Regions from separate parts of the Rhodopseudomonas boonkerdii genome, predicted to be linked through region 1. Evidence: predicted binding sites of a transcription regulator. Region 1 holds the regulator's gene; each other region holds the start of a gene.
What was found. Region 1 encodes LexA, which represses DNA repair genes until DNA is damaged. Its sites were predicted from a motif close to TGTTCNNNNTGTGTTCNG; they were not measured.

Region 1 (7,823 bases):
AAAGTTCGATCATGGCACGGATCGCGCTGTGGGGCGGGCGCGAACTTGCACTGCTGCTGCTGGCTTCGTTGATCGCCGGTCTCGCGACGATGCCTTACGCGGCCTACCATTTCCATCGCATCACGCCCTACGGGATCGTGGCCAATCTGCTGGCGATGCCGGTGGTGTCGGCGCTCGTGATGCCGGCGGGGCTGCTCGGTCTTCTCGCCATCCCGTTCGGCTTCGACAGCGTGTTCTGGCAGATCATGGAGCTTGGCCTTCAATGGATGATCTTTGTGTCCAAATGGGTGGCCGGATTGCCAGGCGCGATCGGCCGGGTGCCCGCCTTCGGGACAGGACCGTTGGTCCTAGCCAGCTTCGGCATTGTCCTTCTGGCATTGCTGCGGACGCCGCTACGCTATGCGGGCGCGATCGCTCTGGCGATGGCGATGTTCTGGGCCGCATCGACAAAGCAACCCGATGTCCTGATTGCCGCCGACGGTCATAGCGTGGCTGTGCGCGGGCGCGACGGGCGGCTGCATGTGATGCGGAGCGCCAAAGATGCGTTTCAGGTGAAGGAATGGCTGGGCGCGGATGCAGACGCAAGATTGCCGACAGATGCATCGCTCGGCCATGGTGTATCGTGCGACCCGTCGGGCTGCGTCACGGCCCTCGGCGACGGGAGCCTGATCGCGCTGACATTGCAGGCAGACGCATTCAGCGACGATTGCGCGCGAGCCGCGGTGATTGTCACAGCCCGTCAGCCGCCGGCCGATTGCAGGGCGATGGTGATCGATCGCGAGACTCTGCGAGTTCGGGGGGCAACGGGCCTGTATCGCTCCAGCGACGGCTTTGTTATCGAAGCTTCCCGCGCTCGCGGTCTCGATCGCCCCTGGGCACGCGCCCCGCTTGAGGCCATTGGATCAGAAGCACCGACCGACAGTTCGCGATCCCGGCCGGTCGATGCAACGCCGGCGGAGACGGATCTCCAGCCCGACGAGCAGTGAGCGCGCTCAGTAGCGGCGATAGAGGCCGGTGAGCTTACCCTGGATGCGGACACGGTTCGGCGGCAGGATGCGAACCTCATAGGCCGTGTTCGCCGGCTCCAGCGCGATGGACGCGCCGCGGCGGCGGAAGCGTTTCAGTGTGGCTTCCTCGTCGTCGATCAGGGCGACGACAATGTCGCCGGTATCGGCGCTGTCGGACTTCTGGATCAGTGCCATGTCGCCATCGAGAATACCGGCGTCCTGCATGGAATCGCCTCGTACTTCGAGGGCGTAATGTTCGCCGCTGCCGAGCATGTCCTGCGGTACGCTAATGGAGTGGCTGCGGGTCTGCAGCGCCTCGATGGGCGTTCCGGCTGCTATCCGGCCCATGACAGGCACCGAAATGGTGCGACCGCCGTCATCGTCGCTCGCAACAGGGGCGGGGGTGGACCGGTTCTTGCCGAGATTTCCCTCGATCACGCTCGGCGTGAAACCCCGTCGAGCGGCCGGTGCAGCCGTGTTCAATTCTGGCAGCTTGATCACTTCGATCGCGCGGGCGCGGTTGGGCAGGCGGCGGATGAAGCCGCGTTCTTCCAGCGCGGTGATCAGCCGATGGATTCCCGATTTGGAGCGCAGATCCAGCGCATCCTTCATTTCGTCGAAGGAAGGGGGGACGCCGGCTTCCTTTAGCCGCTGGTCGATAAAACGGAGCAGTTCGTATTGTTTGCGCGTGAGCATCTGAAGCCATCCTCAGTTGGCAAGGCCATCAAGTGACGGTGGTCGGGCCGCCGCGTGTGTTTCAGGACCTCGCGATTGGTGGCCGGTGAGGCCATCAGGCGAGGCAGTCACGAGTTTGGGCACTCTCGATTTCACTAAGCCACAGAATCTCGAAACAAATCATGAACGGACCCTATCTGTTCCGTAGATGTTCCGCAATCACTAATTTCGCTTCAAAGATGCGGTTTATCGACCGGATTTTGGCTCAGAGAATTCGTTCGGACAGCGGCATCGGCGGCGGCGGCGTGGTCGCGCCGGCAGCGAGCGAGCGCTGTACCATTACCGTGTCGGCCCAGCGACCGGAGCGATAGGCGACACCGGAAAGAACGCCCGCACGGACGAAGCCGAAGCGGTCGTGCAGACCGAGGGAGGCGACGTTATCGGCGTCGATATAGCCGATGATCTGCCTGAAGCCGGCGGCTGCGCAGACGTCGATCAGTTCGCGCAGCAACCTGGCACCCACGCCTTTGCCGGTGTGTTCGTGATGCACATAGATCGAGTGCTTCACCGCATAGCGATAGGCCGGACGCTTACGAAACTGAACCACATAGGCGTAGCCGACCACTTCGCCGCCGCGCGTCGCCACGATATGGGGGAAGCGCTTGTTCTTCAGGTTCTTGCGGCGATCGCGCAGATCGTCCGGCTGCATCGCGTCGGCATCGCTGACGCCTTCTTCCACACCCTGGCGGATGTGACGGCGATAGATCGCGAGCATGGCGTCCACATCGCTGTCACGCGACGGGCGAACGACGATCGGTGTTTCGGTCTCTGCCTGTAAAGTCACTTCCGTGGATCCCGCTCTTGGGAAACCACGTAAGTATGGAGCCGGATGCGTCCGCTGGCATCCACCTTTCGATAGACGCCCTGGATTTCGACGTCGAAGCCCGGGAAGGTGTTGAAACAGGTCTCGAACATCTTGAGATAATCAATCATCGGCTGCGCGCGCTCGGTGAGGCGCTCGCCCGGCACGATGGTGGCGATGCCGGGCGGATAGACCACGAAGGGCGTGGTGGCGATGCGGCCGGTAATCTCGTCGATAGGCAGATAGTCGACGTCGTTACGCACCAGGAGACGCGCGGCATCGTGCGGTGACATCGCGATCTCCGGCATGTGCTGATCCATGAACTGCTTCGCCTGCAGGCCGCTCACGTCGGCCGCGCGATAAAACTTGTGCATGTCGGCGCAAAGGTCGCGCAGGCGTACGCCGGCATAGCGGGCCGGACGGCGGCGCGCGAATTCCGGAATTACGTCTTCGAGCAGAGCATTGTCGTCATGGAATTTCTTGAAGGCCACGAGGCCCGACACCAGCGTGCCGGCCTTGCTGGCCTCGACGCCGGGCGTGAGCAGGAAAAGGAGCGAGTTGAGATCGTTCTTTTCCGGTACGATCTGGTTTTCGCGCAAATATTGCGCGACGACCGGTGCCGGAATGCCGTGTTCGGCATAGCCGCCGGTGGCACGATCGAAGCCCGGCGTCAGCACCGTCAGCTTGTTCGGATCGGTCATGGTGAAGCCGGCTTCCATATCCGGGAAACCGTGCCATTTCGCATCCGGCGACAGCTGCCAGAAAGCGGGATTGGTGGCGAGCTGGTCGGTGCTGATGCTTTCCCATGGTACGCTGTGGGTAGCGCCGGGCTGCGCGACGTCGGGAATGTCCACGCGCTGCGGCACGAATGGCTCGAAGAACCAGCGCCGCTCGGGTCGCGTCTCCTTTTCCTCGAATTCGCGGCGTACCGCGCGCATCTTCTTGCGCAGCTCGATGCCGAGACGGATCGTATCGTCCCACAGCACTTCGCCCGAGCGGCCCTTCATCATCTGCGCACCTACGTCGAGCGAGGCGAACAGCGGATAGAATGGAGACGTCGATGCGTGCTGCATGAAGCTCTCGTTGAAGCGGCGATGCTCGACGCGGCGCTTCTGACCGCGGATGTGGCGATCCTTCATGTGAATCTGCGAGGCCTGCGAAAAGCTGGCGAGCTGCTTGTGCGTCGACTGGGTCGCGATGATGCCCGGCGAGTCCGGACCCAACTCCTTCAGGCCCATGGCGAAACGGCCGGCATAGAGCGGGTGGAATTTCATGAAGCCCGCCCAGGCTTCGTCGAACAGGATGTAATCGCAGAGATGGCCGATGCGCTTGATGATCATCTCGGCGCTGTAGATGGTGCCGTCATAGGTGCACTGCTCGATGACGGCGACGCGGAACGGACGCTCGCGCTTCCAGGCATCTTTGTCGGTGACCAGCGGATTGGTACGGATACGCTCGCGCAGGGATTCTTCGCTGAAGGCATTCCAGTCCATCGGGCCGATCAGGCCCCAGGGATTGCGCACGGTCGGCACATAGATCGGCGTGCCACCGGAGATCATCAGCGCGCCATGCAGTGCGGCTTTGTGATTATTGCGGTCGAACAGCACGAGATCGCCATCGGTCACCAGCGCAGAGAGCGCGACCTTGTTGGAGGTCGAAGTGCCGTTGAGGACGAAGTAGGTCTTCTCCGCGCCGAAAATCTGCGCGGCTTCTTTCTGGGCCTGAAGGGCGGGACCTTCGTGGGTAAGGAGGTCGCCGAGGTCGAGTACGGAATTGTCGAGGTCGTCGCGGAACACGGCTTCGCCGAGATGCTCCATGAAGACACGGCCGATCGGGCTGCGGCTGTAGAATACGCCGCCATTGTGCCCCGGGCAGGTCCAGAGCTGGTTGCCTTCCTCGGCATAATCGACGAGAGCGCCGAAGAACGGCGTCTTCAGCGTCTCCGCATATTGCTTGAGGCGGCTGATCAGGTTCTTGGCGATGAAGGGCGGGGTTTCCTCCGACAGGAAGATATAGCCGTCGATGAAGTCGAGCACCTCGACCGGGATATCCTCGAAGCGCTGGCGGCGGATCAGGAGCATGATCGGGAAATCGAGGCCGCGACGGCGCATGAGGTTGATCAGCGCGGCGGTCTTGCCCTCGAGGCCCTTCTTGCCCCAGTCGACGACCATGCAGCCGATGGCGGCGTCAGTCTGCACCGCGATGGCGGCGTCTTCCAGCTTGCGCGCTTTCACCACCTCGAAGCCCGATTTCTCGATTTCCTCAACAATCTGATTGAGGCGAACGCCCTCGAGATCGTCGGCGTCAAACGTCGGCATGGCGAAGAGGAAGTTGAAGCGCTTGAAGTAATCCATGAACGGCACCGAATGTGTTGTCTGTGCTCTCTGTCGCCGCGTTACGTGACAACTTGGTGACTGAGGGCAAGCGAAGTTTGCGAAAGGCGATGCGTGATCAGGTCCGCCCGAGGATCGTGTCGGTTCGCGGTATTCCGCTAAGTCGGAAGACGAATGATTTCACAGGGATCGCCAGTCCTGGCAGCCTCGGCATGAGGCGGGCGGACCAGCAAGCCTTCAGCGATAGCGAGATTGCCGAGCAGCGAGGAGTCCTGTTTCGTCACCGGCGTCGCCACCAGCCGGCCATCCCGCCATGCGAGGCGTGTGCGCAGATAATCCTCGCGTTGGTCGTTGGCGGCGAGATCGCGGCCGAGCACGGCAGCCTCACGATGATGCTGGACTTCGCTGCGGCCGGACAGCGCGCGCAGCAGCGGCACCATGAACAGGAAGCCGCAGACATACGACGAAACGGGATTGCCGGGCAGGCCGATCACCCACATGGCACCGCGGCGGCCGTGCATCATTGGCTTGCCCGGCCGCATGGCGATCTTCCAGAACGACATGTCAACGCCGGCCTCGACCAGCGATTGCTGCACGAGATCGTGGTCGCCAACGGACGCGCCGCCGGTGGTGATGAGGACATCCACTTTGAGATCGATCGCACGCTGGATTGCCGCGGTCGTCGCTTCCAGCGTGTCGCGGGCGATGCCGAGATCGACCACCTCGGCGCCTTCCGCCCGTGCCAGCGCGCGCAAGGCGAAGCCATTGGAGAGCACAATCTGGCCGGGGCCAGGCGTGGCGCCCGGCATCACCAATTCGTCGCCGGTGGCGAGCATGGCAACGACGGGACGGCGATGCACGGGCACCGTTGGGTGATTCATGCCGGCAGCGAGGGCCAGATCGCGGTCGGAAAGGCGAGTCCCGGCGCGCAGCAATATATCGCCTTGGCTGAAATCCACCCCGGCGGGGCGGATATGTCTGCCGGCAGTGGCGGCTTCGTTGACGATGACGATGCCACCGTCACGCGTCGTGTCTTCCTGGATGACGATGCCATCGGCGCCGGCGGGGACCACGCCACCCGTGAAGATCCGCGCAGCTTCACCGGCGGCAAGGGCGCGATCGAAGGGCTTGCCGGCGGCAATCTCGCCGATCACTTTCAGCTTGGCGCCGAGTGTCGCATCGGTTGCGCGCACGGCATAGCCGTCCATGGCCGACATGGCCTCCGGCGGCTGCGTGCGCAGCGAGGCGACGTCACGCGCCAGCACGCGGTGAAATGCGTCCTCCAGCGCGACCATCTCCTCGGGTAGCGCGCCGGCGCCTTCCAGGACCGCAGCCATGGCGTCGGTGAAGGGCATCAGGGCCATCGGCGGATCTCCGAGATTCTTGTGGATGCCCGTCTTAGCGAAGCGGGCGGGGGAGGCAAGCGTCGGCTGTCCCGGTGGGGCTTGGGGATCGTAGCTGAAATCGTTACCAAGGGGGCATGACCGATGGATACGACTTGCCCACCGGCAGCTCATTGCGCTGGCGCAGTGACGTGGACGCGTTGTCGTTCCGTCCGGAGGGGCACGATGGCGTCTGCATGGTGCACCGCCATGCTTTCCGGACCCTGCTGAAGCGCATGCCGACGCCGGGCGATTGCGCAGCGTTTTTCCAGGACCAGGAAGCCGCGTTCCATTTGGCGGCTCACGGCAAGATTGCCCATGCGCGGCTCGCGTCCGGCACCAATCTGCATCTGACCAGCCGGGATCTCGCCCGGGCCATGGCAAAATTGGCGGTCGCATCGCCGGAACAAAGTCGTTAAACTGATCGGTAACTGACGAGGAATCCCATGCAGCAGACCCAGACCGCCCAGCTCTCCACTGCCACCACCGACGTTAATGCCGTCGTGCAGGCCGTTCTCGCCATGGCGCTCGGGCTGTTCATTGTCGGCGTGGTCGGCTTCTCGCATATCAGCGCGGTCCACAATGCGGCGCATGACGTGCGCCATGCCAACGCCTTTCCCTGCCATTAATCCCCGCGACTGACAGCGTCCGCTGAAGACCCATGTCCGTTTTTCGTTCGATCGTGTTCTCGGCAGTGCTCGCCGGAGTCGTTGCTGGTGCGGCTACCACGGCCGTGCAGATGGTTGGCACCGTGAGGCTGATCCAGCAGGCCGAGGTCTATGAGAAGAAGGCCGAGGCGCCAGCTGCGACGTCAGCGCCCGCGCCGGTCGCTACGGGACACGATCACGGCGCGCACCAGCACGCTGCCGCAGCCCATGATCACGGCGGCGAGTGGGAGCCAGAGGAAGGTTTTCAGCGCAACGCCTTCACGGCCGGCGCAAATGTCCTGACGGCGATCGGTTTCGCGCTGCTGCTTGCCGGTATTTTCGCATTGCGTGGCCGCCCCGTGGATTGGCGTGAGGGGCTGTTCTGGGGGCTCGGCGGCTTTGTCGTCTTTGTCGCGGCGCCGGGCCTCGGCCTGCCGCCGGAGGTGCCCGGTCAACCCGTGGCCGATCTGACCCTGCGCCAGACCTGGTGGATCGCCACTGCCTGTGCAACTGCAGCCGGCCTCGGCCTTCTGGTGTTTCGGAAAGCTTCCTGGACGGCTCTGCTCGGCCTCGGCCTGATCGTGCTGCCGCATCTGATCGGTGCGCCGCAGGCGCCAGCCGGTCATACCGAGGTGCCGGAGACGCTGGCACGCAGCTTCGTCGTGGCTGCCGTCATCACCGGGCTGATCTTCTGGGCAATGCTGGGTGTTCTCACCAGCATCGCATATCGGCGTCTCTCGCGCGCCTGAGCGGTCGTGCTTCGGTCTGGCGTATCTAAATTCCAAGCGCCTTGAGCGTGTCGGCCACCGTGTGCGGCGAAGTGACGTGCACGGCTTGTAGGCCACGAGCGCGCGCGCCGGCGATGTTGTCGATGAGATCGTCGAAGAACAGGATGCGCCCGGCCGGTACGCCGATTT
Region 2 (7,823 bases), 1.7 Mb from region 1:
GTGACTCGAGTTGTGTGCGGGACGCCCTCAAGGACGCCCCGCTACGCGAACCAACCATGACTCAATTACTCTGACTCAGGCGACGCTGTCGGCGACGCGGGACTAAACAACCGACTGACCGGTAATGTGAACGGGCAAAGTAAAAATCGACTTAATTGGTAATGGAATCGCGCTAGGCAAGTTTTGCCGGGCAGGCTAATGCTTATGCTTAACGCGATGCGGAAATTTTGCGTTGTTTGCGCGTTATGTTCGGCCGATGCCTCTGGTTGGTCGTCTCGCAACTGGTCCGACAGCCGCGCGTTGAAATGAAGGAATTGCCCGATGCGTTACGATGATTTCCGTCGCAGCGATAATATCGATGACCGTCGCGACGACGATGGCGGTGGTTACGGCGGCGGAGGCGGTTTTGGCATTCCCGGCGGAGGCGGCGGTCTCGGCATCGGCACAGTGATCGTGCTCGGACTTGTCGGCTGGGCGCTCGGCATCGATCCGCGTTTGCTCATCAGCGGCGCGGAGATTTTCACCGGCGGCCAGCAGGCGCCGACCTACCAGACCGATCGCCGTTCGGCGCCGAGCAAGTCGGGTGCACCGACGGACGAAATGGGCAGCATGATTTCCGGCGTGCTCGGCGAGATCGACGATCGCTGGAGCGAGATTTTCCGCGAGAGCGGGCAAACCTACAAGGGTCCGCAGATCGTACTGTTTCGCAATGCCACCAATGGCGGCCGCTGCGGCATGGCGCAGTCGGCGATGGGGCCGTTCTATTGCCCTCCGGACCAGAAGATCTATCTCGACACCAGCTTCTTCCGGCAGGTCGAGACCAAGTTTCGCGGCTGCTCGGGAAATGCGTGCAAGTTCACCGCCGCCTATATCATCGCGCATGAAGCCGGCCATCACGTCCAGAACCTGCTCGGCATCATCCCGCGCGTGACGCGCGCGCAACAGCAAGCATCCAGTAAGGCGGAAGCGAATAACCTGCAGGTGCGCGTGGAGCTGCAGGCGGACTGCCTGTCCGGCGTCTGGGTCAATCGCGAGGAGAAGAAGCGTCCCGGCTTCCTTGAGCAGGGCGATATCGATGCGGCGCTGCAGACCGCGGCGGCGATCGGCGACGATACGCTGCAGCGCCAGGCGCAGGGCCGCGTCGTGCCGGACTCCTTCACCCACGGCTCGGCCGCGCAGCGCAAGCGCTGGTTTATGGTAGGTTACCAACAGGGGACCATCCAGGCCTGCAATACGTTCGGTACGGATCGACTTTGACGCGCTGTGCCCCGGACGCGGCGCGGCGCGAAGTGCCGCTCCGCAGAGCCGGGGCCGTCACGAATTCCGATTTTTGCTACGGTCCCGGTTCTGCGAAGCGGCGCAAAGGACGCCGCATCGCGCCCGGGACGTGAAAGGACCGAGTTCATGTCCATCGACGAATCCAAAACCTTCGTGCCGCTCAACATCGCGGTGCTGACGATTTCCGACACGCGCTCGCTCGATGATGACAAATCCGGCGCGACGCTGGCGGATCGGCTGACCTCTGCAGGTCATGTCCTGGCGAAGCGTGAGATCGTCACCGACGATGTCGAGGCGATCCGCGCAGTAGTGAAATCATGGATCGCCGATCCCGGTATCGATGCGATTATCACGACGGGTGGGACCGGCTTCACTGGCCGCGATGTGACGCCGGAGGCGATCGAGCCTCTGTTCGAAAAGCGGATGGATGGTTTCTCCATCGCGTTTCATATGCTGAGCCATGCCAAAATCGGTGCCTCGACCATTCAGAGCCGCGCCACGGCGGGCACGGCAGGTGCGACCTTCATCTTCTGCCTGCCGGGGTCACCGGGGGCATGCCGCGATGGCTGGGACGGTATCCTGAAAGCCCAGCTCGATTACCGCACACGCCCGTGCAATTTCGTTGAGATCATGCCGCGGCTGGATGAGCATCTGCTGCGGCCGAAGGCGAAAGGTGGGTCGGCCTGATTTCGTAGCGGGTATCGCTGCGGCGCTTTGTGCCTCCGCTCAACCGATCCTACAGGACGAGTTCCCAGGTCTCGCCCACGAGGTTCTGCCCGAAGCTGCGATGCGGCTCGCTGGCGACGAGCTTGAAGCCGGCGCGTTCGTAAATCTTGCGCGCCGCGAACAGGTTGCTCTGCGTCCACAGCGTGATTTTCCGATAGCCGCATTGCCGCGCGAAACCGATGGCTTCAGCGACCAGCCGATGCCCGAGCCCCTGGCCGCGGCCGGCGGGATCGATGATCAGCAGGCGGATTTTCGCGATGTCGTCCGATCCCTTGACGAGAAAGATCGAGCCGACCTGCCGGCCATCCATATCCGCGATCCAGCAGCGCTCGCGCGAAGGATCGAAGGCGGCGAGATATTTGGCGACGATGTCGGCAACGAGTCCTTCGAAGGAGGCATCGAAACCGTATTCGGATGCATAGAGTGCACCGTGGCTCTGTACCACCCAACCCATATCGCCAGGCCGCGGGTCGCGTAGCATCGCGAGAGGCCTGTGGCCTTCATCCGTGCCGAGCAGCTTCTCGATAATGGTCATCGCCTGCACGACGCGCGGAGCGTCGGTGCCGAGCTTGTTCAGCATGGCTTCGACATGATCGTGTGATCCGCGGTTGAGACGGCCAAAGGCGAGACGGCCCTTGGCCGTGAGGCTCAATTGGTGAAGACGCCGATCCTTGGCCGAGGGCTTGCGCGAGATCAGGCCTTTTTCCGTGAAGCCTTTCAGAATGCGGCTAAGATAACCGGCGTCAAGGCCGAGAGCATCGCCGATCGTGCGTGCCGACAGGCTGTCTTCATGCGCGAGTTCGTACAACACGCGCGCCTCCGTGAGAGAATACGGGCTCGCCAGCAATTGCTGGTCCAGCACGCCAAGTTTGCGCGTGTAGAAGCGATTGAAAGCACGAACGGCGGCAACGGGATCGGTGGCGGGCGAGCAGGACATTGTGGCAACCTCAATGATTGCTAATGTCAATCAATTTGTTGCTTTTGGCAATCATTTAATTGTCTCGGATCGGCCGTAGGATGGGTAGAGCGGAGCGAAACCCATCATTCCTTCGATGCGGCAGGCTCCGCCGATGGGTTTCGCTCCGGCGCTGTGCGCCTGCGCTCTACCCATCCTACAGGTCAGGCCACCATAATGATCCGGCTGCGCAGCATGGTGCGCGAGGAACCGAGCTGGCGCAGCAGCCGGGCCTCGGAGCGGGGCGCGTCGGCATGGCCGCCGAGGCGCTCATAGTGATCGCGTGCGATCAGAAGACCTTGATCGGCCTTGGGGCCGCTGATGGACCGGAGCAGATGCTTCACTCCGTCGCCAAAACCCGTTTCAGCATAGGGCGAACGGGCATAGCGAAAGATGCCGGCGCGCGGGCGGTCGCTGGCGCTGACGCGCTGAATGAATTGCTGTGTTTCTTCGATCCAGCCATGGTCCAGCACCGCGCCGGCATGAAGAAACATCAGCCAGGGCGAGCGCGCGGCTTTTGCACCCGCAGCCATTGCCGCAGCCCGTGAGCCGGTGGAGGTCAGAAAATCGCAGCCGGCGACATCGGCGACGTGCTCGATCACATTGGTTCCGGCACGATCGACCAGCAGCACCTCGCGGATCACGCCCGCAGCTGCGCCAGGCACCAGCGCCGCCAACGTGGCGACTGCGGGCTGTTCTACTCCGTCGGTGGGGATGATCACGCTCAGCATGGGTGTGGATAATACCTCAAGGGCCGCGTGCTTGCGTTATCATTTCGTCATAGTGAAAGCAGCGACAGAAGCTGTCCTTGCTTAATGCACGGCTGTGGGCGCGGTGGCGTCGGCTTTTCTTTTGTTCTTGATATGTTCTATGAAGCTGATAGCGTGGCTTCATGAATCAGAACGCCGCAGCCCTCCAGATGCCGACCGCTCCCGCGCCGTCCGATATCGCGGGACTATCATCGCCATTCCCGGCGATCGAGGTCGCGATCGACCGCCAGCGGCGGCGCGGTCGCGGCGCCCAATCCAATGACAGCGGCCGTTACGAGAAGGAGGCGCGGGTCGCCTTCGACGATGGCTGGCAGAGCCTGGACGATCTGCCGCCATTCAAGACGACTGTCGCGACGGATACGGCGCGAAAGGTCATTACGCGCAACGAGTCACCGGATATCGGTTTCGACCGTTCGATCAATCCTTATCGCGGCTGCGAGCATGGCTGCGTCTATTGCTTCGCACGGCCGACCCATGCCTATCTCGGTCTCTCGCCGGGGCTCGACTTCGAATCCAAACTGTTCGTGAAGCCGGATGCGCCGGCTCTCCTCGAAAAGGAGCTGTCGGCCGCGGAATACGAGCCGAAGATGATTGCGATCGGCACCAATACCGATCCGTATCAGCCGATCGAGCGCGAGCGCAAAGTGATGCGCGGCATTCTCGAAGTGCTGGAGAAGACCGGCCATCCCGTGGGGATCGTGACGAAATCGGCGCTGGTGGTGCGCGACATCGATATTCTCGCCCGCATGGCGAAGCGTAATCTCGTCAAGGTGGCATTGTCGGTCACCTCGCTCGATCCGAAGCTGGCGCGCGCCATGGAGCCTCGCGCTTCGACGCCGCCGAAGCGGCTGGAAGCGCTAAGGCTGCTGTCCGAAGCCGGTGTTCCGACCACGGTGATGGTCGCGCCGGTGATTCCAGCGCTGAACGACAGCGAGATCGAACGCATTCTCGATGCCGCCGCGCATGCCGGGGTGAAGGAAGCGAGCTATGTGCTGCTGCGTCTGCCGCTGGAGGTGCGCGATCTCTTCCGGGAATGGCTGATGGCGAATTACCCGGATCGCTATCGCCATGTCTTCACGCTGATCCGCGAGATGCGCGATGGCCGCGATTACGATTCGCAGTGGGGCACGCGCATGAAGGGCACCGGGCCGATGGCCTGGATGATCGGCCGCCGTTTCGAGGTCGCCTGCGCCAAGCTCGGCCTCAACAAGAAGCGATCGAAGCTGACGCTCGATCATTTCGAGAAGCCCGCCGGCGCGGGGCAGCAACTGAGTTTGTTTTAGGTGCTTTGTCCCGGACGCGATGCGGCGCGAAGTGCCGCTCCGCAGAGCCGGGACCGCCACGAACTCCGGGCTTGATGCGGTCCCGGCTCTGCGGACTAGCGCAAGCGCTGCACCGCGTCCGGGACAACATAAGAGTTTACTCCTGAAGGTCTCGCAATCTTGGGAGCAACTCGGGGAAGGGGCGTCGGCCGGAAACCAGAGCCGGCCGGCGACCCCTTCTCCGCTTTTTATTTCGCGTAGAATGAAGGACTGTAAAGTGACGAGCAGCGATCGACCCAAACCGGTGCCGCGCCTGACCGCGGTAACCCTTGGCACCCACGATATCCGCCGCAGCATCGCCTTTTACGAGGCGCTCGGTTTCCAGCGAAAAGCCAAGGAGACCGGGGAAGCCATCGCCTTCTTCGACACCGGCGCCAGCCTGCTGGCACTTTTCCCATGGGATCGACTGGCCGACGATGCCCAGCTGCCCGACCAGCCGCGGCCTCAGGCCTTTCGCGGGACCACGATGGGCTGGAACTGCCACTCGCGCGAGGAGGTCGATGCTGTGCTGACGCTTGCCGTCGCTTGCGGCGCAACGCTGATCAAGCCGGCGCATGAAACCTTTTACGGCGGCTATTCCGGCTATTTCGCCGATCCCGACGGTCATGCCTGGGACGTGGTAACGGCGCCAGGCATCGAGGTTGGCGACGACCGGCGGGTGCATCTGGCCGATTAGGTGGCTGGGATAGTGGGCATGATTTCGGGTTCCAGGTTGCGCCCCTAGGGCAGGATGCGCACCATCCGCCCATGATTCGGGAAACCAGAAACAAACCGGCCAAGACAGCGGAGCTCAAGAGGGCGGAGCCCAAAGCTGCGGCTACAACGCCGCGCAAGCCGATCGTCGGCGCCGGGCATCCGAGCTTCAGGCGCGAGCGGGCGCTGCTGAAGCAGGGGATCTGGCCGGTTGCGGGCTGCGACGAAGCCGGCCGCGGGCCGCTCGCCGGGCCGGTGGTGGCTGCCGCTGTGATCCTGAATCCCAAGCGCATTCCCAAGGGCCTCGACGACTCCAAGAAGCTGACCGAAGCCAGGCGGGAGGCGCTATTCGAGGAGATCTGCGCGACATCGTCCTTCGCCGTCGCCTATGCTTCGCCGGCGCGGATCGACCGCGACAACATTTTGCGTGCCTCCCTTTGGGCGCTGGCGCGTGCCGTCGCCTCGCTGCCGGAAGCGCCGCAGCATGTCTTTGTCGACGGCCGCGACAGGATCGAAACCGATGCGACCTGTGAGGCCGTGATCGGCGGCGATGCACTGGTGCTGTCCATCGCAGCCGCGTCCATTATCGCCAAAGTCTCGCGTGACCGGCTGATGTGCAGACTCGCGGAGGAATGTCCTGGCTACGGTTTCGAGGTCCACAAGGGTTATGGCGTGCCGCAGCATCTCGCGGCACTGAACGAACTTGGCCCCAGCGTCCATCATCGTAGCCTGTTCGCACCGGTGGTTGCCGCGCGCGTCCGGCGCGAGGCCATTGTGATCAAGACCGAGATCGTTGACGTGCAGGCCACTCTCGACCTGTCCGCCTGACCGGCTGCAGTTGCCTCGAGCGGCTGCCCGCCGTATCACCTGTGGGCTTCTGTCATTCGCGGGCCGGTCCGGACGTTCATGCGCTTCACTTCCCTGATCGTCGAACTGATCCGCGCCCGGCCGCGACTGGTATTCTGGATCGCGGTGTTATCCCAGGCGCTGCTCTGGCTCATGGTGCCGCTGCTGCTCTATCGCGGTCCGCCCGGCGATCTCGCCACCGTGCTGGCTTATGGTCGGGAGTATCAGGTCGGGACCGAATTCGGCCCGCCGCTGGCTTATTGGCTTGCTGACATCGCCTTCCGCGCTGCCGGCAATCACATCTTCGGTGTCTATTTGCTGGCGCAGATTTGCGCCGTACTGATGTTTCGTGCGGTCTACCAGCTTGGCCGCCACATCGTCGGTGGACCACAGGCAGTGATCGCGGTGTTGCTGACCATGACGGTGACAGCTTTCAGCTCGCCCGGCATCGAATTCGGCCCGTTGGTGCTGGCGCGTCCGCTGTGGGCGATGTTCCTGCTCCATGCCTGGCTGGCGATCGAACAGGGGCGCCGCAGCGCCTGGTTCGCGCTGTCCATCGAGGCCGGTCTGCTGCTGCTGACCACGCCGCAGGCGATGTGGCTTTTGCCGTTGCCTCTATTGTTCGGCCTCGCCACCGCGCGCGGGCGACGCTATCTCGCCTCGCTTGATCCGTTCTTCGCGCTGATCGTCATCGCCGTGCTGGCATTGCCCTATGCGGTCTGGGTGATCCGGTCCGGCGTGAGCGTTCTGCCGCCGCCGCCGGTGATGACCGAGCTCGCTGGCAAGGCGGGGCAATGGGGCATCCTACAGGCCTGGCTCATCGCAGCCACGGCCGGCGTATTTGTGCTGACCGCGATGAACTGGCGCCGCCTCGTGCCTGACGGCGAGGATGCTCCTGTGATCTTCCGTCCCCCGGTCGATGCCACAGCACGCGCCTATGTTTATTTTTTCGCGCTCGTGCCGGCGTTGCTCGGCAGCCTGTTTGCCGCGCTCTACGACCGTAACACTGTCGTCGGCGGGAGCGGGATTGCGCTGGTGATGTCCGGCCTCGCGGTGGTGATCGCTGCCGGCAACCTCATTGCGCTCCGACGCCAGCGGGTGCTTCGCAAGGTGTGGGCTACGGCGATCGCCCTGCCGGCTCTCGCCGTGCTGGTCAATGTCGTGGTTTTTCCGTGGATCGATGGGCCGGAGGATCGCACGGCGTTGCCGTCGCGCGAGATCGGCAAATTCTTC
Region 3 (7,823 bases), 710 kb from region 1:
GAAATTGGTATGCAGGCGGACGAAGCGACCATCGCCGGTATGATAGACACCGGCGATCGCGTCCCAGGCCGGCGGCGGCGGATTGCCGTCGCAGCGCAGGTAACGCTCGCTGCGGCACTCGACGACGGCGTGGCGCATATCGACACCGATATCCTGCCCCTGCCCGCTGCGGGCACGCCAGATCTCGGCGGCGGCGAGACCGGCCGCTGCGATCGACACCTGTGCGGCGGCGCCGACGCGAAACGTCGATGGCAGCGCAGGCTCGACGCCGGTCAGCGTAACGCGGTCCAGCGCGGCGCGATCTCCGCCCAACCGGGCCCACAGCTCGGCAAGCATGTCGCGCGGCGTCTGCATCTTTTGTCTGTCCCGAGAAGCGGTGGCTGGCTCAAGCCAGCAGACCGTATTCTGACGGTACAGGTCAACGGCTGAACGGTTGCTGAATGACGCTAGTGAAAGTCCCGCGAGCGCGGCAGGATGCGCACGTCGCGCGGATGGCGGATGCGCTGGGCGGGATTGTCGGGATGTTCGCGGCGATCGTCATTGAGCGGCCCCGGGGCCGATAGCAGGCGCCGTGGCGGGCCGAGCGCATCATTGGCAAGGTATCTCAGTTCATCGGAGCGATCGACCAGCCGCTCGGCGACGAGATGCACGACTTTCTCCTTGCTGCTCTGAATGCGGCCTTCGACGAAGATCAGCCGTGCGCCCATCACCTCCTTGCGGAACTTCTCCATCACCTTCGGCCAGATGACGACATTGGCGATGCCGGTTTCATCCTCCAGTGTCATGAAGATCACGCCTTTGGCGCTGCCCGGCCGCTGCCGCACCAGCACGACGCCGGCACAGCGCGCGGGCGTGTCATTGGAGGAGGCAGCGACTGCCGCACATGTGGAGACTTTCTCGGCGGCGAACATCGTCCGCAAGAATTCCATCGGATGGCCTTTGAGCGACAGCCGGATACTTTGATAGTCCGCCACCACCTCCTCGGCCCGCGGCATGACAGGCAGCGGCGCGGCGTTTTCATTGGACAGCTCGCGCGCGGCGGCCGCTTCGAAAAGAGGCAACGGTCTGTCGTCCGGCAAACGCCTTATGGCCCATAGGGCGGCGCGACGATCGAGACCGATGGAACGGAACGCATCGGCATCGGCCAGCATGATCAGCGCCCGTTTCGGCAGCGAGGTGTCGCGGGCGAAATCTTCCAGCGAGGTGAAGGGAAGTTTTTCGCGCGCTTCGACGATACGGGCGCCCCAGTCCTCTGGCGCGGGCTTTGGGTTTTCCCTGTCCTGCCGCAGCCGTTCCTCGTCGGCATCAACCCATTTGAAACCATCGATCTGGCGGAAGCCGAGGCGAACGGCATGATATGCGCCGCCGGTGTCTTCGAGCGTATTCTGCGAATGGCTGTACGAAACGTCGATCGGATACACCGTCACGCGATTCTTCTGTGCGTCCTGGACGATCTGCGACGGTGCATAGAAGCCCATCGGCTGGGAATTCAAGAGACCGCAGCAGAAGACGTCGGGATGATGGTGCTTCAGCCACGACGAAACATAGACAAGCTGCGCAAAGGCGGCTGCGTGGCTTTCCGGGAAACCGTAACTGCCGAACCCCTTGATCTGCTCGAAGCAATTCCTGGCGAAAACCGGATCGTAACCGCGCGCGATCATTTGGCCGATCATCTTGTCCTGAAAATTTCCGATCGTGCCGACATTGCGGAATGTCGCCATGGCGCGACGCAGCCCGTTGGCCTCCTCTGACGTAAATTTCGCAGCCTCAATGGCGATGCGCATGGCCTGCTCCTGAAACAGCGGCACACCAAGCGTCTTGTGCAGAACCTTGCGGAGTTCGTTCTTGTCGCCACCTTTCGGGTAAGGATAGACGATCTCGTCCGGATCCATCTCCCTTCGTTTCAAATAGGGATGCACCATGTCGCCCTGAATAGGTCCAGGGCGCACGATGGCGACTTCAATGACGAGATCGTAGAACGTCTTCGGTTTCAGCCGCGGCAGCATGTTCATCTGCGCGCGGCTTTCGACCTGAAACACACCGAGGGACTCGCCGCGCTGAAGCATGGCAAATACCGGCTCGGATTCCTCCTTATTCTGGACCTTGATGTCCCTCAGCTCATAGCGTCGCCCCTTGTGGCGAAAAATCAATTCGAAACACCGGCGGATGCAGGTCAGCATGCCCAGAGCGAGCACATCGACCTTCATCATCTTCATCGCATCGACATCGTCCTTGTCCCATTCAATGAAGGTGCGGTCGTCCATCGCCGCATTGCCGATCGGCACATACGTGTCGAGATTGTCCTGTGTCAGCACATAACCGCCAACATGCTGCGAGAGATGACGCGGAAATTCGATCAACTGCGTCGCCAGCGCAACCGCCTGCACAATGGCTGGATTGGACGGGTCGAGCCCAGCCTGTCTCACCTGCATCTCGTCGAGACCCTTGCCCCAACTGCCCCAGACGGTATCCGCCAGCGCCGTGGTGACATCTTCGGTGAGCCCCAGCGCCTTGCCGACATCGCGGATCGCCGAGCGCGGGCGATAATGAATGACGGTGGCGATGATCGCGGCACGATGACGGCCATAGCGGCGATAGACATATTGCATCACCTCCTCGCGCCGAACGTGCTCGAAATCGACATCGATATCCGGCGGCTCCAGGCGTTCCTTGGAGATGAACCGCTCGAACAGGAGATCGACTTCGGCGGGATTCACCGAAGTGATATCGAGCATGTAGCAAACCGCCGAATTGGCCGCCGACCCACGGCCCTGACAGAGAATGCCCTCGCGACGCGCGAATTGGACGATATCGTGGACGGTCAGGAAGTAGTGCGCGTATCCAAGTTCGGCGATCAGTGCGAGCTCCTTCTTCAAGGTCTCGATCAGCTTCACATCTTCTTCGCCGGGAAAATGCCGGCGATAGCCTTCCCATGTCAGATCTTCGAGATGCCGCTGGGCCGTCTTCCCCGGCGGCACCGGCTCATCGGGATATTGATATTGCAACTGATCGAGTGTGAATTGAATGCGTTCGGCGAAACGAAACGTCTCGGTGATCGCTTCCGGATAATCGCGAAACAGCCTCGCCATCTCGGATGGCGACTTGAGATGACGTTCGGCATTCGCCTGCAGTCGACGACCGATCCTGTCGATCGTCGTCTTCTCGCGAATGCAGGTCAGCACATCTTGGAGCGGCCGCTGGCTGTCATCGTGATAAAGGACCTCATTGGTCGCGAGCAGCGGCACGCGGACAGTGTCAGCAATACGTTCGATCCGCGCAAGACGCCGTTTGTCATCCCCATGATGGAAAAAGGCGGCAGCGAGCCAAACATTGCCGGGACATGCCCTGATCAAACAGTCCAGCGTCTTGAGCGCCGCCGCCTTGTCGAAGCGATACGGCAGAGAAACGATGCAGAGCTGTCCTTCGGCGAAATCGATCAGATCGGTCAGCGTGAGATGGCATTCGCCTTTATCCGCCTTCAGCTTTCCACGGCTGAGCAACTGGCATAGCCGTCCATAAGCATCACGATCCCGGGGATAGACGACGATATCGGGCGTACCATCGACAAAAACGAGACGCGTGCCGACCAGCAGACGGGGCGGATGTGAAATTTTCTTGTTTCCTAATTCGCTATAGGCACGCACCACGCCGGCCAGCGTGTTGTGATCGGCAATGCCGATGACCGGCAGACCGATTCCGCTGGCCTGATGCACATAACTTTGCGGATGCGAGCCGCCATGCAGGAAAGAAAAATTTGTAGTGATGCCGAGTTCAGCATAGGCCGATGCCGGCGGTTTGACCGGATGCTTGCTCATGCGAATAATCCGTGCACGAACCATTTTGGATCGATGCGATTTTCCTTCGCATCCAGAACCTCGCCATAGAGCCCATCGCGAAAGATCCAGAGCCGCTGTCCCCTATCGTCTTCAATGCGAAAGTAGTCGCGCGTGGGCTGCGGCTCCTGCATGCGCCACCACTCCATCGCGATACGTTCCGGACCTTCGGCGCGGCGCACGACATGCTTGACGCGTCGCCATGTGAAATATTTCGGCGGCTTATCGGGAAATTCGGCGAGCGCGACATCGATCGGCTCCGGCCGTTCGAACAAACGCAGCGGTCGTAGCGGCGGCTCGCCGGCGATGCGCAGCGGCCATGGCACAGACGATGCATCGATCAGGCCCTGCTGGGCCGGCATCGGATTCGCTTCCAGCTCCGGAATATGCGTATCGACCGGCAGATGCACAAGGACACGGCGCGGACCGATCCGCGCCGAGAGACGATCGATCAAGCCAAGCACCTCGTCATTGTCCTGCACGCGGCTGTCGAGATCGTTCTGCTGCTGCACCACGATTTCGGTGTGGCTGGCCGAGAGCCGGATCATGTCGAAACCGAAGCCGGGATCGAGGGGATCGGCGATGGCGTCGAGGCGCTCGCGAAACAGACGGTCTATGGTCTCGACGCGGTTCACCGCTTGCCCGGTCTGTGCGCCGATCACGCGGACCGCACCATCGGTGCGGAAAAAAGCCGCCTCCAGCAGACGTGCGCCTTTGCCCTGCTTGTCCATTGCCGCGATCAGCATGCCGGCCAAACCATGCAGCGTCGCCGCGATTACGGCATCCGTCGCGATCGGCTCGGGGAAGCGTTTCTCGACGATGTAATCCGGCAGCGGTTTTCGCGGACTGATCGGACTGTCGCTTTGCCCCAGTGCCGCTTCCAGCAATGCGGTGAAAGCCGCACCAAAGCGCGCAGTGATTTCATGACGACCACGCGCCGCGACATCGCCGATGGTCTTGAGACCAGCCCGGCGCAGACCGCGGATGATCGTATCATCGGCACCGAGCGGATAAAGTGGCAGCGGCGTGACGGCCTTGGCTTCGTCGCCGGCAGCCACGATGTAATTGGGCTTGTAACGGCTCAGTGTACGGGCGCAGATCGAGGTGCCGGCAATGGCTGCACTGACAATGAAACCCTGCCGGTGCAGCGTGTCGCATAGTTGCCGCATCAGCGCCGCCTCGCCGCCGAACAGATGCGCGCAGCCGGTGATATCGAGAAACAGGCCATGCGGCGGATCGAGCGCAACCAGCGGCGTAAAACGATCGCACCAGTCGGCGATGGCATTCAGCAATTCGGTATCGGCGACAGGATCGGCATCGCAGACACCGATATCGGGACAGACCGCGCGCGCATTGGCGAGCGGCGTGCCAATCTCGAGGCCGAGTCCGGCCGCCGCATCGTTCAGCGCCGTGACCTGCCAGGCATTGTTCTCCTTGGCAACGACGATGACAGGCTCATGCGCGTCGTGCAACGCGCCGTTGCGGACGCGCTGGCGCTTGATGCGGTCGGTCGGCAGGCGCGGCAGCCACAGACTGAGAATCCGTCTCGTCTGTACGAGACCAGGTTTCACGGAAAAGGCACTCATCACATTTCCATTCCATGATCCAACGGCCTGTCATGCCGTGGCGGTTGCGAACAAGTTGCGCATCGAGGATCGGCACTCCCCAGGCCTCCCATGGCGCCACCTCCGGCGAAGGCGCCGCCTGCACCACCCAGCGCGTCTCCGCAGTGCTGACCATCGGCAAGGCGGAGGTACGCAGCATCACGCAGCTCACCCCGGAGCTTTGCGCGGCGAGCGTATATTTGCGGCTGGCAACGAGATCGAAGGCCCGCACCTCGCCCCACAGATCGAGCACCACGGCGCCGAGCGCATCGCAGGCCAGCGCGTCCGCGCCGACGCGCAGCGCCATCTCGTGATCGGCCGCCTGCACCAGCACGATGCAGCGCGGATCGAGACCGAGTTCCTTGAGCCCCGTCATCGCCAAGGCGCCTGCTTCACGAGCGACGAAATCCTGCCGGATCCAGAACAGCGGCCTGCCCCTGCTCAGGCGCTGGGCGATGCCGGAGACAAAGCCCGTCGCCGCGCCGATCTGCCGTGTCTCCAGCGCAAACACCTCATGCAGGGCGCCACGCATGAGGCCGCCTTGCAGCACGGTATCGGCCTCGGAATGGCCGAGCGCCACGCGATCGAAGCGAACGGTGTCATCATGACCCTCGATCCGTTCGATGCTGCCGCGCAGGCGCGCAAGCATGTCCGTGCGTGCGCTGGTCATGCGACGCTCCTCAAAAAATCCGGTGCCGACAAAGGTTTTTGATGAACGCTTTGCCGGCCACATTGTTCATGGTATGTTCCTATATAAAACCCACTGGCCCGGACGAGTCAACGGGGAGCACGCCCCAAATTTTGGCGGTGGTATTGGAAGGAATTTGGAATGGACGTGAAGCGCAAGCTGGAGATCCTCGCGGATGCTGCGAAGTATGACGCCTCCTGCGCATCGAGCGGCACGGAGAAGCGGGACTCGCGCGACGGCAAAGGCATGGGATCGACCGATGCAGGCATGGGCATCTGTCACTCCTATGCGCCGGACGGCCGCTGCATCTCGCTGCTCAAGATTCTCCTCACCAATGCCTGCAACTACGATTGCCTCTATTGCGTCAACCGTGCCTCCAGCAATGTAACGCGGGCGCGCTTCACCGTAGACGAAGTGGTGCAGCTGACGCTGGATTTCTATCGACGCAATTACATTGAGGGGCTGTTTCTTTCCTCTGGCATCATCCGCAGCGCAGATTACACGATGGAGCAAGTGGTCGCCGTCGCGCGCAAGCTGCGCGAAGAGCATCATTTCCGCGGTTACATCCATCTGAAGACGATCCCCGAAGCCGATGATGCGCTTATCGCCGAGGCGGGCAAATATGCCGACCGGCTCTCGATCAACATCGAGGTGCCGGACGAAGGCAGCCTGAAGAACCTCGCGCCGGAGAAGGACGTCCGCGCGATCCGTCGCACCATGGGACGTCTGCGGCTGAAACTGGACGAGGCGCGCGAGGGTGCCAAACCCACGCCCCGCGGCCGCACCGCGCCACGCTTTGCGCCGGCGGGTCAAAGCACGCAGATGATCGTCGGCGCCGACAGCGCCAATGATGCCACCATCATCAAGACCTCTGCCAATCTCTACGGCTCGTATCATCTCAAGCGCGTCTATTACTCCGCTTTCAGCCCGATCCCCGATGCTAGCCGTTCGCTGCCGCTGCGCGCGCCGCCTTTGATGCGTGAGCACCGGCTATATCAGGCCGACTGGCTGATGCGGTTCTACGGTTTCGATCCCGACGAGATCGTGGGCAGCGAAAGCGGCATGCTGCCGCTGGACATGGACCCGAAACTCGCCTGGGCGCTGCGCCACCGCGACCGTTTCCCGCTCGACGTCAACCGCGCCAGCCGCGAAGACCTGTTGCGGGTGCCGGGCTTCGGTGCGCGTGCCGTGCAGCGGATCATTGAAACGCGGCGGATTTCCTCGATCCGCGTCGGCGATCTGGCAAAGCTGCACATCCCGCGGAACAAGGCGTTACCGTTCATCGTTCTTCCCGATCATCGGCCGGCCGTGCACCTTCTCGACAGCGCGCAACTGGCCGAACGCTTCAAGCCGAAAGCCAAGCAATTGGGCTTTGCTTTCTGACAGGCACAATACACAGCTCCTCATGGTGAGGAGTCGCGAAGCGCCGTCTCGAACCATGAGCTGGCTTGGCGCTGAGCTTGCGGCCATCCTTCGAGACGCCGCTGCGGCTCCTCAGGATGAGAGCTGGAGAGTGTTGGGAAGAAAGATTTGAGCCAATGCACACCATCACGCTCAACGGCGAAACCGATTTCGACGGCTGGCGCAAGGCGGCGCGTTTACTGGCGATGAACGGCGTCGCGCCTGAGGATGTGACCTGGCGCGTTGCTGACGGCGATGAGCCGGAGCTGTTTCCAGCGACGCTGGATGTACCGCTCC

Region 2: the regulator LexA is predicted to act here: its motif matches at 3,813-3,830, upstream of E0H22_RS20540 (PA0069 family radical SAM protein).
Region 3: the regulator LexA is predicted to act here: its motif matches at 6,171-6,188, upstream of E0H22_RS09765 (putative DNA modification/repair radical SAM protein).

What each region holds. Positions count from the first base shown of each region.
Region 1 is NZ_CP036537.1:2,815,591-2,823,413, forward strand. It holds gene E0H22_RS13050 (ComEC/Rec2 family competence protein) at 1-986, shown strand, start outside; gene lexA (transcriptional repressor LexA) at 993-1,703, opposite strand; gene E0H22_RS13060 (GNAT family N-acetyltransferase) at 1,948-2,457, opposite strand; gene E0H22_RS13065 (Orn/Lys/Arg family decarboxylase) at 2,523-4,898, opposite strand; gene E0H22_RS13070 (molybdopterin molybdotransferase MoeA) at 5,036-6,241, opposite strand; gene E0H22_RS13075 (hypothetical protein) at 6,358-6,678, shown strand; gene E0H22_RS13080 (CbtB domain-containing protein) at 6,706-6,888, shown strand; gene E0H22_RS13085 (CbtA family protein) at 6,921-7,655, shown strand; gene E0H22_RS13090 (HAD-IA family hydrolase) at 7,681-7,823, opposite strand, start outside.
Region 2 is NZ_CP036537.1:4,470,517-4,478,339, reverse strand. It holds gene E0H22_RS20565 (site-specific DNA-methyltransferase) at 1-58, opposite strand, end outside; gene ypfJ (KPN_02809 family neutral zinc metallopeptidase) at 322-1,257, shown strand; gene moaB (molybdenum cofactor biosynthesis protein B) at 1,405-1,965, shown strand; gene E0H22_RS20550 (bifunctional helix-turn-helix transcriptional regulator/GNAT family N-acetyltransferase) at 2,015-2,941, opposite strand; gene E0H22_RS20545 (glycosyltransferase family protein) at 3,124-3,690, opposite strand; gene E0H22_RS20540 (PA0069 family radical SAM protein) at 3,852-5,012, shown strand; gene E0H22_RS20535 (VOC family protein) at 5,269-5,727, shown strand; gene rnhB (ribonuclease HII) at 5,799-6,572, shown strand; gene E0H22_RS20525 (glycosyltransferase family 39 protein) at 6,651-7,823, shown strand, end outside.
Region 3 is NZ_CP036537.1:2,103,549-2,111,371, reverse strand. It holds gene E0H22_RS09785 (CoA transferase) at 1-354, opposite strand, end outside; gene E0H22_RS09780 (error-prone DNA polymerase) at 447-3,815, opposite strand; gene E0H22_RS09775 (Y-family DNA polymerase) at 3,812-5,404, opposite strand; gene E0H22_RS09770 (ImuA family protein) at 5,289-6,107, opposite strand; gene E0H22_RS09765 (putative DNA modification/repair radical SAM protein) at 6,267-7,508, shown strand; gene E0H22_RS09760 (UdgX family uracil-DNA binding protein) at 7,664-7,823, shown strand, end outside.